3 regions of the Delftia sp. genome follow, and region 2 is predicted to be linked to each of the others. Evidence: predicted binding sites of a transcription regulator. Region 2 holds the regulator's gene; each other region holds the start of a gene.
The links. The regulator FNR, encoded in region 2, switches genes on or off when oxygen is low (the NO sensors DNR and NnrR bind a similar motif). The targets are predictions, from matches to a motif close to TTGATNNNNATCAA.

Region 1 (3,238 bases), on a different contig from region 2:
CCGCCGAACCGGCCCAACCAGGCAAAAGCCGCATCGTGCCCTGGCTCATCGGCCTGCCCGTGGCCTTCTTCGCTGTGCTCATGCTGGCTGGCCAGTTGCTGTCCACGCCCGAAGGCGAGGCGCGCTGGGTGGAGCGCGAAACCATCAAGATCTGCCGCAAGGAAACCGCCAGGCCTGAGGCCGAGCGCAAGACGCAGCAGTTTGAATCGGTGCAGGACTGCGACAGGCTCGAATTCGACTTCAAGCAGCGCTACGGTGAAAACCCCTGAGGCGGAGCCGCAACGGAAAATGCCCCCACGCTCCCCTGCTTCGCAAGGTCCGCTGCCCCCAGGGGGCCAGCTTTTTGCCTTGGGGCGGCCCGGCGACAAAAAAGGCCGGCAGAGCCGGCCTTTGGCTTGCAAGGGCCCGTTCAGTCGCGCGTCTCGATGGCCCGGTTGATGCCCAGCGCCGCCAGCGTGCACAGCGCGCCCGACAGCAGATAGATGCCCAGCGCCACCAGTCCGAAGCGCGAGGACACGCCCAGCGCCACCAGCGGGGCAAAGGCCGCGCCGACCAGCCAGGCCATGTCCGAGGACAGGGCCGCGCCCGTATAGCGATAGCGCGAGGGGAAGTTGGCCGTCACCGTGCCTGCCGCCTGCCCGTAGGACAGGCCCAGCAGGATGAAGCCGACGATGATGAACACGTTGTTGCCCGTGGTGCCGCTGCCCAGCAGCCAGGGAGCCACAAAGCTGAAGATGCCGATCAGGCAGGCCATGGTGCCCAGCGTGTTGCGCCGCCCCACCCGGTCGGCCAGCCAGCCCGAAACCATGATGGCGCCGGCTGCACAGAAGGCGCCAACGATCTGCACGCCCAGCACATGGTTCACCGACTGGTCCGAATACAGCGAGATCCAGGACAGCGGGAAGATGGTCACCAGGTGGAAGAGCGCAAAGCTGGCAAGGGCTGCAAAGGCGCCGATGACCACGTTGCGGCCCTCGTCGCGCATCAGCGGCACCACGCCCATGGGCTCCAGCTCGCGCTGCGCCAGCAGCTCGGTGTAGGACTGGCCCACCACCAGGCGCAACCGGGCAAACAGTGCCACCACGTTGATGGCAAAGGCCACGCAGAAGGGATAGCGCCAGCCCCAGCTGAGGAACTCGTCGGCATCCACATGGGCATAGATGAAGGCAAACAGGCCTGCCGCCAGCACAAAGCCCAGCGGCGCACCCAACTGCCCGATCATCGAATACCAGCCCCGCCGGTTCTGGGGCGCCGACATGGCCAGCAGCGACGGCAGTCCATCCCAGGAGCCGCCCAGTGCAATGCCCTGGCCGATGCGCAGCAGCGCCAGCACGATGATGGCGTTCACGCCCGCCTGCTGGTAGCTGGGCAGGAAAGCCATGCCCACCGTACACACGCCCAGCAGGAAGAGCGCCAGCGTCAGCTTGGTCGCCCGGCCCCAGCGCCGCTGCACGGCCATGGACAGCGCCGTGCCCAACGGCCGCGCCACGAAGGCCAGCGCGAAGATGCCGAACGACATCAACGTGCCGTCAAGCTTGGAAAGATAGGGGAACAGCAGTGCCGGGAAGACCAGCACGCAGGCGATGCCGAACACGAAGAAGTCGAAGTACTCCGAGGATCGCCCCAGGATCACGCCGACGGCGATCTCGTTGGGCGTGACATCTTCGTGGGTGTCGGCGCGGGACAGAGATTCCTTGCTTTCGTAGCTTCCGTTGGGGAAGCTTGCAGTTGTGTCGAGGCCGCTCATAGATGGATGCTCCTTGTCTCGTCTCACTGACAGCTCCGTTCTACGCCCTCGCTTGATCTGGCGCAAGGCGGTTTCACCTCGACCGGACTTGGTGTTTTTCCTGCTGCGCGCGGCCGAAAAATGCGGCCTCCGGGCCGCCGGGACCCCGCTGCCTGCCCCGCCAGGTAGCAGAAAGTTCCCGGCTTCTCCTTGACGTTGGACAAAATGTCCAATGGACAAATTTATACTTCGTAATACATTTGCCCGGATCTTGTAATCCGCGTTTCTATGTAAACGCGCTCTTGTTGCGCCCCTAGCATGCTAAAAATCAAGGAACTCCGTGGGCCTGCGTGGCTCACCGCGGCCGCTTTGACAGCCAGTCTCACTGGCTGCAGCAAAGCCGTCGTGCTCAACCCGGCCGGCGATATCGCCGCGCAGCAAGGCAACCTGGTGGTCACGGCCACCTTGCTGATGCTGATCATCATCATCCCGGTGATCATCCTCACGCTGCTGTTCGCCTGGAAATACCGCCAGTCGAACACCGAGGCCCACTACGACCCCGAATGGCACCACTCCACCACGCTGGAGCTGGTGATCTGGTCCGTGCCGCTGATGATCATCATCGCGCTGGGCGCCATCACCTGGATCAGCACCCACAAGCTCGACCCCTACCGCCCGCTGGACCGCGTCTCGGCCTCCAAGCCCTTGAGCACCGATGTCAAGCCGCTGGAAGTGCAGGTCGTGGCCATGGACTGGAAGTGGCTGTTCTTCATCCCTGAAAAGGGCATCGCCACCGTCAACGAGCTGGCCGCTCCCGTGGATCGTCCCATCCACTTCAAGCTGACCGCCACCTCGACGATGAACGCCTTCTACGTGCCTGACCTGGCCGGCATGATCTATGCCATGCCCGGCATGCAGACCGAGCTGAACGCAGTGATCAACAAGACCGGTGTGTTCCACGGCCTGGCATCGCACTACAGCGGCGCCGGCTTCTCGGGCATGACGTTCAAGTTCCACGGCCTCAGCGACGAGGAATTCGAGCAGTGGGTTGCCAAGGCCAAGTCCGAAGGCAAGGCCCTGAACCGCGACACCTACCTGAATCTGGTCAAGCCCAGCGAGCGCAACCCGGTCGAGCGCTTCGCCACCGTGGACGAAGGCCTGTACGACAAGGTGCTCAACCGCTGCGTCGAGGAAGGCAAGATGTGCATGCACCACATGATGGCCATCGATGCCGCAGGCGGTGAAGCCTATCTCAAGGCCGTGGGCATGAACCTGCCCCAGGATGTGTGCACGGTGCAAAACGCCGACCGCGTCGTGGCCTTCCTGGACCAGCGCGACGGCTCGGCCGCCAGCGCACAGCAATAAGCAGATAGCGGAAGCGGACGACGGCCAGCCCGCCGCCCGTTCCAAAACGACCTAAGAGACTCGATATGTCTGAACATACCTCCCCGGCACAGGCCCACTGGCTGCTGGGACGCATCACCTGGGACTCCATCCCGATGGCGCATGAGC
Region 2 (3,238 bases):
CCCGCCCGTGACCACGCCGCAGGGCGCGGCGCACATGGCAAGGCAATGGGGCCCGCCGACGAGCCCCATGATCAAAGCGGTCCAGAGCAGCGACAACAGCATGGGGCCTAGATGATCCTCGAAAACCGCGCCCGGTTCTTGTCGGCCTGCAGATATCGGTCAAACAGCATGGCCACGCCACGCACGAAGTACCAGCCCATGGGCGTGACCTGGAATCCCTCGTCGCTGATCTGCACCAGCCCCTTGGCCTGCAGGTCCTGAAGCGCCGCCAGCTCGGGGGCGAAGTACTCGCGAAAGCCCAGCAGCCAGGCCTGCTCCATGGGCTCGAACAGCACGGCGCCCTGGCACATGATGGCCATGATGACGGCGCGCCGCACCAGATCATCGCGCGACAGTGCCAGGCCGCGCACCACGGGCAGGTGGCCGGCGTCGATGGCGTCGTAGTACTCCTCCAGCGTCTTGGCGTTCTGGCTGTAGCTGGCCCCCACCTTGCCGATGGCCGACACGCCCAGCGCAATCAGGTCGCAGTCGGGCTGGGTGCTGTAGCCCTGGAAGTTGCGATGCAGCCGGCCCTGGCGCTTGGCCACGGCCAGCGCGTCCTCGGGCAAGGCGAAGTGGTCCATGCCGACGTAGACATAGCCGCCGTCCATGAAGGCCGCGATGGAGCGCGAGAGCATGGCCAGCTTGTCGGCGCCCTGGGGCAGGTCCTCGGCCGCGATGCGCCGCTGCGGCTTGAAGCGCTCGGGCAGGTGGGCATAGGCATAGAGCGCGATGCGGTCGGGCCGCAGCGCATTGACCTGGGCCAGCGTGCGCTCGAAGGACTCGGGCGTCTGCTTGGGCAGACCGTAGATCAGGTCCACGTTGATGGAGGCAAAGCCCAGCTGCCGTGCCGCTGCCACCAGCGCGAACACCTGCTCGGCCGGCTGCACGCGGTGCACGGCGATCTGCACCTGTTCGTCGAAGTCCTGCACGCCGAAGCTCAGGCGGTTGAAGCCCAGTTCCTTGAGCACGGCCAGGCGTTCGACGCTGACGGTGCGCGGATCGACCTCGATGGAGTATTCGCCGCCCGGCTCCAGCTTGAAATGCTCGCGCAGCAGGGCCATCAGCGTGCGCAGTTCATCGTCCGAGAAGAAGGTGGGCGTGCCGCCGCCCAGGTGCAGCTGGCTGACGGCCTGGCCCTTGCCGCAATGGGCCGTGTGCAAGGCCATCTCGCGCGCCAGGTAGTCCAGGTAGACGGCCGCGCGATCGTGGTGGCGCGTCACGATCTTGTTGCAGGCGCAGTAGTAGCACAGCGACTCGCAGAACGGCACATGCACATACAGCGACAAAGGCATGGCCCGCGCTGCGGTACTCGATTTGCGGTGCTCAAGTGCCAGGATATAGTCTTCAGCACCGAAAGCCTCCACGAAACGATCGGCCGTGGGGAACGAGGTGTATCGGGGCCCCGGTACGTCGAAGCGACGCAGCAGCTCTGGGGTGACAGCGGTCATGGGTTTTTTCCTCTAATGTCGTCCACTGTGCCGCAGCCCATTGGCCGCGTCCTTGACTCATATCAAGAGTTGTTCGCGGCAGTGCTGCGACAATTTGATCCAACTCATCGCCATCCACGAGGTCACCGCCGGCGCACTGCTGCGCCGCTGATGTTTACTCCATGAACCTTCAGACCATCAAAGCATCCTGTTCCAATTGCAACCTGCGCGAGCTGTGCATGCCCATGGGCCTGGATGCCGAGCAGATGCAGCGCATCGACGACATCGTGGCCACGCGCCGCAAGGTCAAGCGCGGCGGCCTGCTGTTTCGCAACGGTGAGTCCTTCACCTCGCTGTACGCCATCCGCACGGGCTTCTTCAAGACCTGCGTGGCCACCGAGGACGGGCGCGACCAGGTCACGGGCTTTCAGATGGCCGGCGAGATCATCGGCCTGGATGGCATCGTCAACGACCACCACACCTGCGATGCGGTCGCGCTGGAAGACGCCGAGGTCTGCGTCATGCCCTTCGACAAGCTGGAGGACCTGTCGCGCGAGGTCACGGCCCTGCAAAACCATGTGCACAAGGTCATGAGCCGCGAGATCGTGCGCGAGCATGGCGTGATGCTGCTGCTGGGCAGCATGCGTGCCGAGGAGCGCCTGGCCGCCTTCGTGCTCAACCTGGTGCAGCGCCTCCACGCCCGGGGCTTTTCCAAGTCGGAACTGGTGCTGCGCATGACGCGCGAGGAAATCGGCAGCTACCTGGGCCTGAAGCTGGAGACGGTGAGCCGCACCTTCTCGAAGTTTGCCGAAGAAAACATCATCGAGGTGCGCCAGCGCCATCTGCGCATCCTGGACACGGACGCGCTCAAGCGCATCGTCAACAGCCAGCAGTGCCAGTGACGCCGCAAGGCCCCGCCCCCCGGCAATGAACAGGGCCCGCGATCGCGGGCCTTGTTCATTGCCATTGCAGTGCACGCAGGTTCAATCGCGCCCCAGGCCCTGCATGGCCAGATTTGGGTCCGGCTCGGAGACCACGCCGTCGTTGAGATCGTGCGTGGAGCGTCCCAGCATGGTGGTCATGAGGCTGGACAGCATGGTCACGCCCCAGAAGGCGAAGAAGGCCAGCGTGTAGATTCCCTGCCGCGACCAGCCCAGGTCGCCGAGCCAGTGCAGCTCCAGCGGGTCCACGAAGGCGAATACCAGCATCTCCATCACGGCGGCGGCCAGAAAGGCCGGCCAGGCAATCCACATCCAGCGTTGGGCCAACATCAGCGATCTCCTTGAGCTGTCGAGGGGTGGCTTTCATTGTGCGCGCCGCCCTCGCACCGTGCCAAGCCCTGCGCACCCTGCACTGCCTGTAGGAAACCCTTGGCCCTCGCGCATGCTGGAGATGCCATCCACCATGCAAAAAGGCCGCGACTGCGGCCTTGTGCACGGCATTTTCCTGCGTTCAGCGGTCCGTGGGATGGTCCTGCGCGGGCGTGGCCGCGTGGTTGCGGCCGGTGACCGCGGGCGCCAGGCTCTTGGGCACTTCGCGCACGCCATCGGCACGCTCGTTGATGGTGATGCCATTGCGGTAATAGTCAGGATCGATCACGGGATCGGCGCCATTGATCGCAATGACGGCCGTGACCACGCCAGCCACCACGACGGCGGCCGGGCCGGCCACCACGAGCCAGACATGGGCGAACTTCCACCAGGGCTTGCCGGCGTCCGGATGCGAAGGGGCCGTGGCGGGCGCGGAGACTGCGGGACTGGAAGACATGG
Region 3 (3,238 bases), on a different contig from region 2:
CCACGGGCTTCGCCCCGCACTGCCTGGAGCTGGAGATCACCGAAAGCGCCCTGGCCGAGCGCCCCGAGGAGGCCCTGGCCGTCATGCGCCGTCTGCGCGCCCAGGGCCTGCGGCTGGCCATCGACGACTTCGGCACCGGTTATTCCTCGCTGGCCCACCTCAAGCGCTTCCCGCTGGACCTGCTCAAGATCGACCAGGGCTTCATCCGCGACATCCCGCACAGCGCCGACGACATGGCCATCAGCGGGTCGGTGATCGCGCTGGGGCATGCCATGGGGCTGAAGGTGCTGGCCGAGGGCGTGGAGACGGCCGAGCAGCTGGCATTCCTGCGCGGCAAGGGGTGCGACTTCTTCCAGGGCTATCTGTGCAGCAAGCCCATGCCTGCGCAGGCGTTCGGCGAGTGGGTCTCGGGCAACGAGGGAATGTGGGCCGTGCAGGGGTGAAGCTCAGTCCACCCGACCCGCATCCGCCCGCGGTGCCGGCGGGTTCCTGAACTTCTCGCGCAGCTCTGCGCAGTGATCCTTGGCCGGCAAGGCGTCCGTCTTCTGCAGCCAGTCCACATCGGATTCGTGCGCCACCGATGTCTCGCCTGCCTGCGCCACGGCCACTTTGGCTGCTGCGGACTCCGGCAACCAGGTCGGGATGCCCACCCCGCGCAGGACATGGCCCCGCCCGGCCACCAGCACCACGGTCTTGCCAGGCCTGATCGCCGCCTTGGCCACCTCGGCCATGCTGGCATCGCGGGCCAGCTGGATGCGGGCCATGGGCGGCAGCTGTGTGTCGGGCAGCAGGCCGCAGTGGCCTTCGCGGATGGCGTCGAGCTGGCGCTGCCAGGCTTCGGGCGGCAGGTGGGTGTCCAGGTTCTGGTTGCGCATGGCCTGCTTCATGTCGGCGCGGGGCAGGTTGCCGCCCAGCACGGGCACGCCTGCGCGCACGGCGGCCATGACCACGCCGCGATAGCGCGGCCAGGGCCAGGCGGCGTCCTGCCATTGCAGGGCCTGCTGCACAGCGTCCTCGGAGGCATCGCGCGCCAGGCTGGCCGTGGAGCCCGTGCGCGGCGCCATCTCGATCACCAGCGCGGCCAGGCGCTCCTGCGTGGCCAGCTGCTGCACCGTGGCCTGTTGCCAGGCCTGGTGGGCCGCCGCATCGTGCTGCTCGCCCAGCAGCACCAGGGGTGCGTCGGACCAGCGCTGCAGCTGCTGCGTCCAGTCCCGCGCCGGTGTGGAGGAGCTGGCGCAGCCGGCAAGGGCTGCCGCCAGCCATGCGGCCGCAGCCAGGCCGGCAAGGCGCGGGGTGCGGATGAAGGGGCGGAGGGGGGAGCGGACTTGCATGGCCCCATGCTAATCACTGGCCTTGCCCGGGGTCCCCATAGGCCCTGTGGGCATTGGGGGCAGTTGGAAAGGATCCTAGGAATCGGGGCGGGGGCACGGCGCAAACGGGTGGCGCTTGATTCAGGTCAAGACGCGCAAATGCGCCGTGGCTACAGTGCGACCATGCATGGCAAGCCCTCGCTTTCGACCAAGCTGCTGCTCATGGGCGCGGCCTGCCTGCTGGCGGCCGTGGCATCGATCGGCTTCACGCTGTGGGTGGCCTGGCAGCTGGAGGGCGGCGCGGCCGCCGTGAACGAGGCCGGGCGGCTGCGCATGAGCATGGTGCGCATGGCCATGGCGCGCCAGAACGAGGCGCCTGCGCAGTGGCAGGCGCGCGCGCAGCAGTTCGACGCCAGCCTGGACCTGCTGCGCAGCGGCGACATGTCGCGCCCGCTGTTCGTGCCCTGGAGCGACGAGGTCAGGGCGCGCTACGAGCGCATACGCCGCGACTGGAGCGCGCTGCGCACGCAGTGGCAGGCCGAGGACCATGTCGACGCGCAGGTCATCATGGGCAGCGCCGATGCCTTCGTGCGCGAGGTGGACGCCTTTGTCGAAGCCATCGAGGACCGGCTCTCGCGCTGGACGGCCATCCTGCACCTGTTTCAGATGTGTCTGATGGCGCTGGCCATCATCGCGGCCGTGAGCTTCATGGCCACCAGCTACTGGCTGGTGCTGCATCCCGTGGGCCAGCTGCGCTCGGCGCTGGAGCGCATGCGGCGCGGACACCTGGACACGCGCATGAGCGTGGAGGTGGACGACGAGTTCGGCCAGCTGGCCGCAGGCTTCAACCTGATGGCCCAGTCGCTGCAAAGCTCGCACGCCGAACTGGAGGACAAGGTGCGCGAGAAGACCGCCAGCCTCAACGTGCAGCACCAGCAGCTGCAGGCGCTGTACGCGGTCAGCGTGCAGGCGTCGGAGGCCGCCAGCCTGCAGTCCCTGGCCGAAGGCTTTGTGCGCCAGGTCCGCCTGGCGGCCCAGGCCGATGCGGCCACGGTGCGCTGGTCCGACGAGGCCAACGAGCGCTACGTGCTGCTGGCCGGCGACGGCCTGCCCCAGTCCATGTCGGTGCAGGAGCACTGCCTGCACACGGGCGCCTGCCTGTGCGGCCAGCCGCGCGAGCAGGCGCGGCTGCGCGTGATCCCCATCACGCCGGCCAGCGACCTGCAGCTGCCGCACTGCCGCGAGGCCGGCTTCGAGACCGTGGTCAGCATCCCCGTGCAACTGCAGCAGCGCCTGCTGGGCGAGGTCAACCTGTTCTTTCGCTCCAGCGTGGTGCTCACGGACGACATGCGCGACCTGCTGTCCGCCATGGCGCGCCACCTGGCCAGCGCCATGGAAAGCCTGCGCGCCACGGCGCTGGAGCGCGAAGCCGCCGTGGCCGAGGAGCGCGGCCTGATCGCGCGCGAGCTGCATGACTCCATTGCCCAGTCGCTGGCCTTTCTCAAGATACAGACCCAGCTGCTGCGCGACGCCGTGGCCAAGGGCCGCGACGAGGCGCGCGACCGCAGCCTGGGCGAGCTGGAAGTGGGCGTGCGCGAATGCTATGCCGACGTGCGCGAGCTGCTGGTGCATTTCCGCACGCGCACCAGCGCCGAGGACATCGAGGCCGCGCTGCGCGCCACGCTGTCCAAGTTCGAGCACCAGACGGGCATTGCCACCTCGCTGAGCATGACGGGCCAGGGCCTGCCGCTGGCGCCCGATGTGCAGATCCAGGTGCTGCACATGGTGCAGGAGGCGCTGTCCAACGTGCGCAAGCACGCGGGGGCCAGGCATGTGCAGCTGCGCGTGGGGCGCCACCCCTGGCGCTTCGAAGTCTGCGACGACGGCTGCGGCTTCGTCCCCGCCGACGTGGCGCCGGACTCGCTGCA

Region 1: cyoA (ubiquinol oxidase subunit II) is a predicted target of FNR. The motif match lies at 1,937-1,950, and genes of this name have one in related genera.
Region 3: AC5I49_RS19515 (type IV pili methyl-accepting chemotaxis transducer N-terminal domain-containing protein) is a predicted target of FNR. The motif match lies at 1,447-1,460, and genes of this name have one in related genera.

Annotation. Positions count from the first base shown of each region.
Region 1 is NZ_JCABYI010000037.1:192,675-195,912, forward strand. Features, by position in the region: gene AC5I49_RS26625 (hypothetical protein) at 1-269, shown strand, start outside; gene AC5I49_RS26630 (MFS transporter) at 410-1,747, opposite strand; gene cyoA (ubiquinol oxidase subunit II) at 2,045-3,091, shown strand; gene cyoB (cytochrome o ubiquinol oxidase subunit I) at 3,157-3,238, shown strand, end outside.
Region 2 is NZ_JCABYI010000009.1:201,459-204,696, reverse strand. Features, by position in the region: gene AC5I49_RS07275 (sulfite exporter TauE/SafE family protein) at 1-102, opposite strand, end outside; gene hemN (oxygen-independent coproporphyrinogen III oxidase) at 108-1,490, opposite strand; gene fnr (fumarate/nitrate reduction transcriptional regulator Fnr) at 1,652-2,371, shown strand; gene AC5I49_RS07260 (hypothetical protein) at 2,453-2,740, opposite strand; gene AC5I49_RS07255 (FixH family protein) at 2,922-3,236, opposite strand.
Region 3 is NZ_JCABYI010000030.1:645,947-649,184, reverse strand. Features, by position in the region: gene AC5I49_RS19525 (putative bifunctional diguanylate cyclase/phosphodiesterase) at 1-443, shown strand, start outside; gene AC5I49_RS19520 (ChaN family lipoprotein) at 447-1,331, opposite strand; gene AC5I49_RS19515 (type IV pili methyl-accepting chemotaxis transducer N-terminal domain-containing protein) at 1,494-3,238, shown strand, end outside.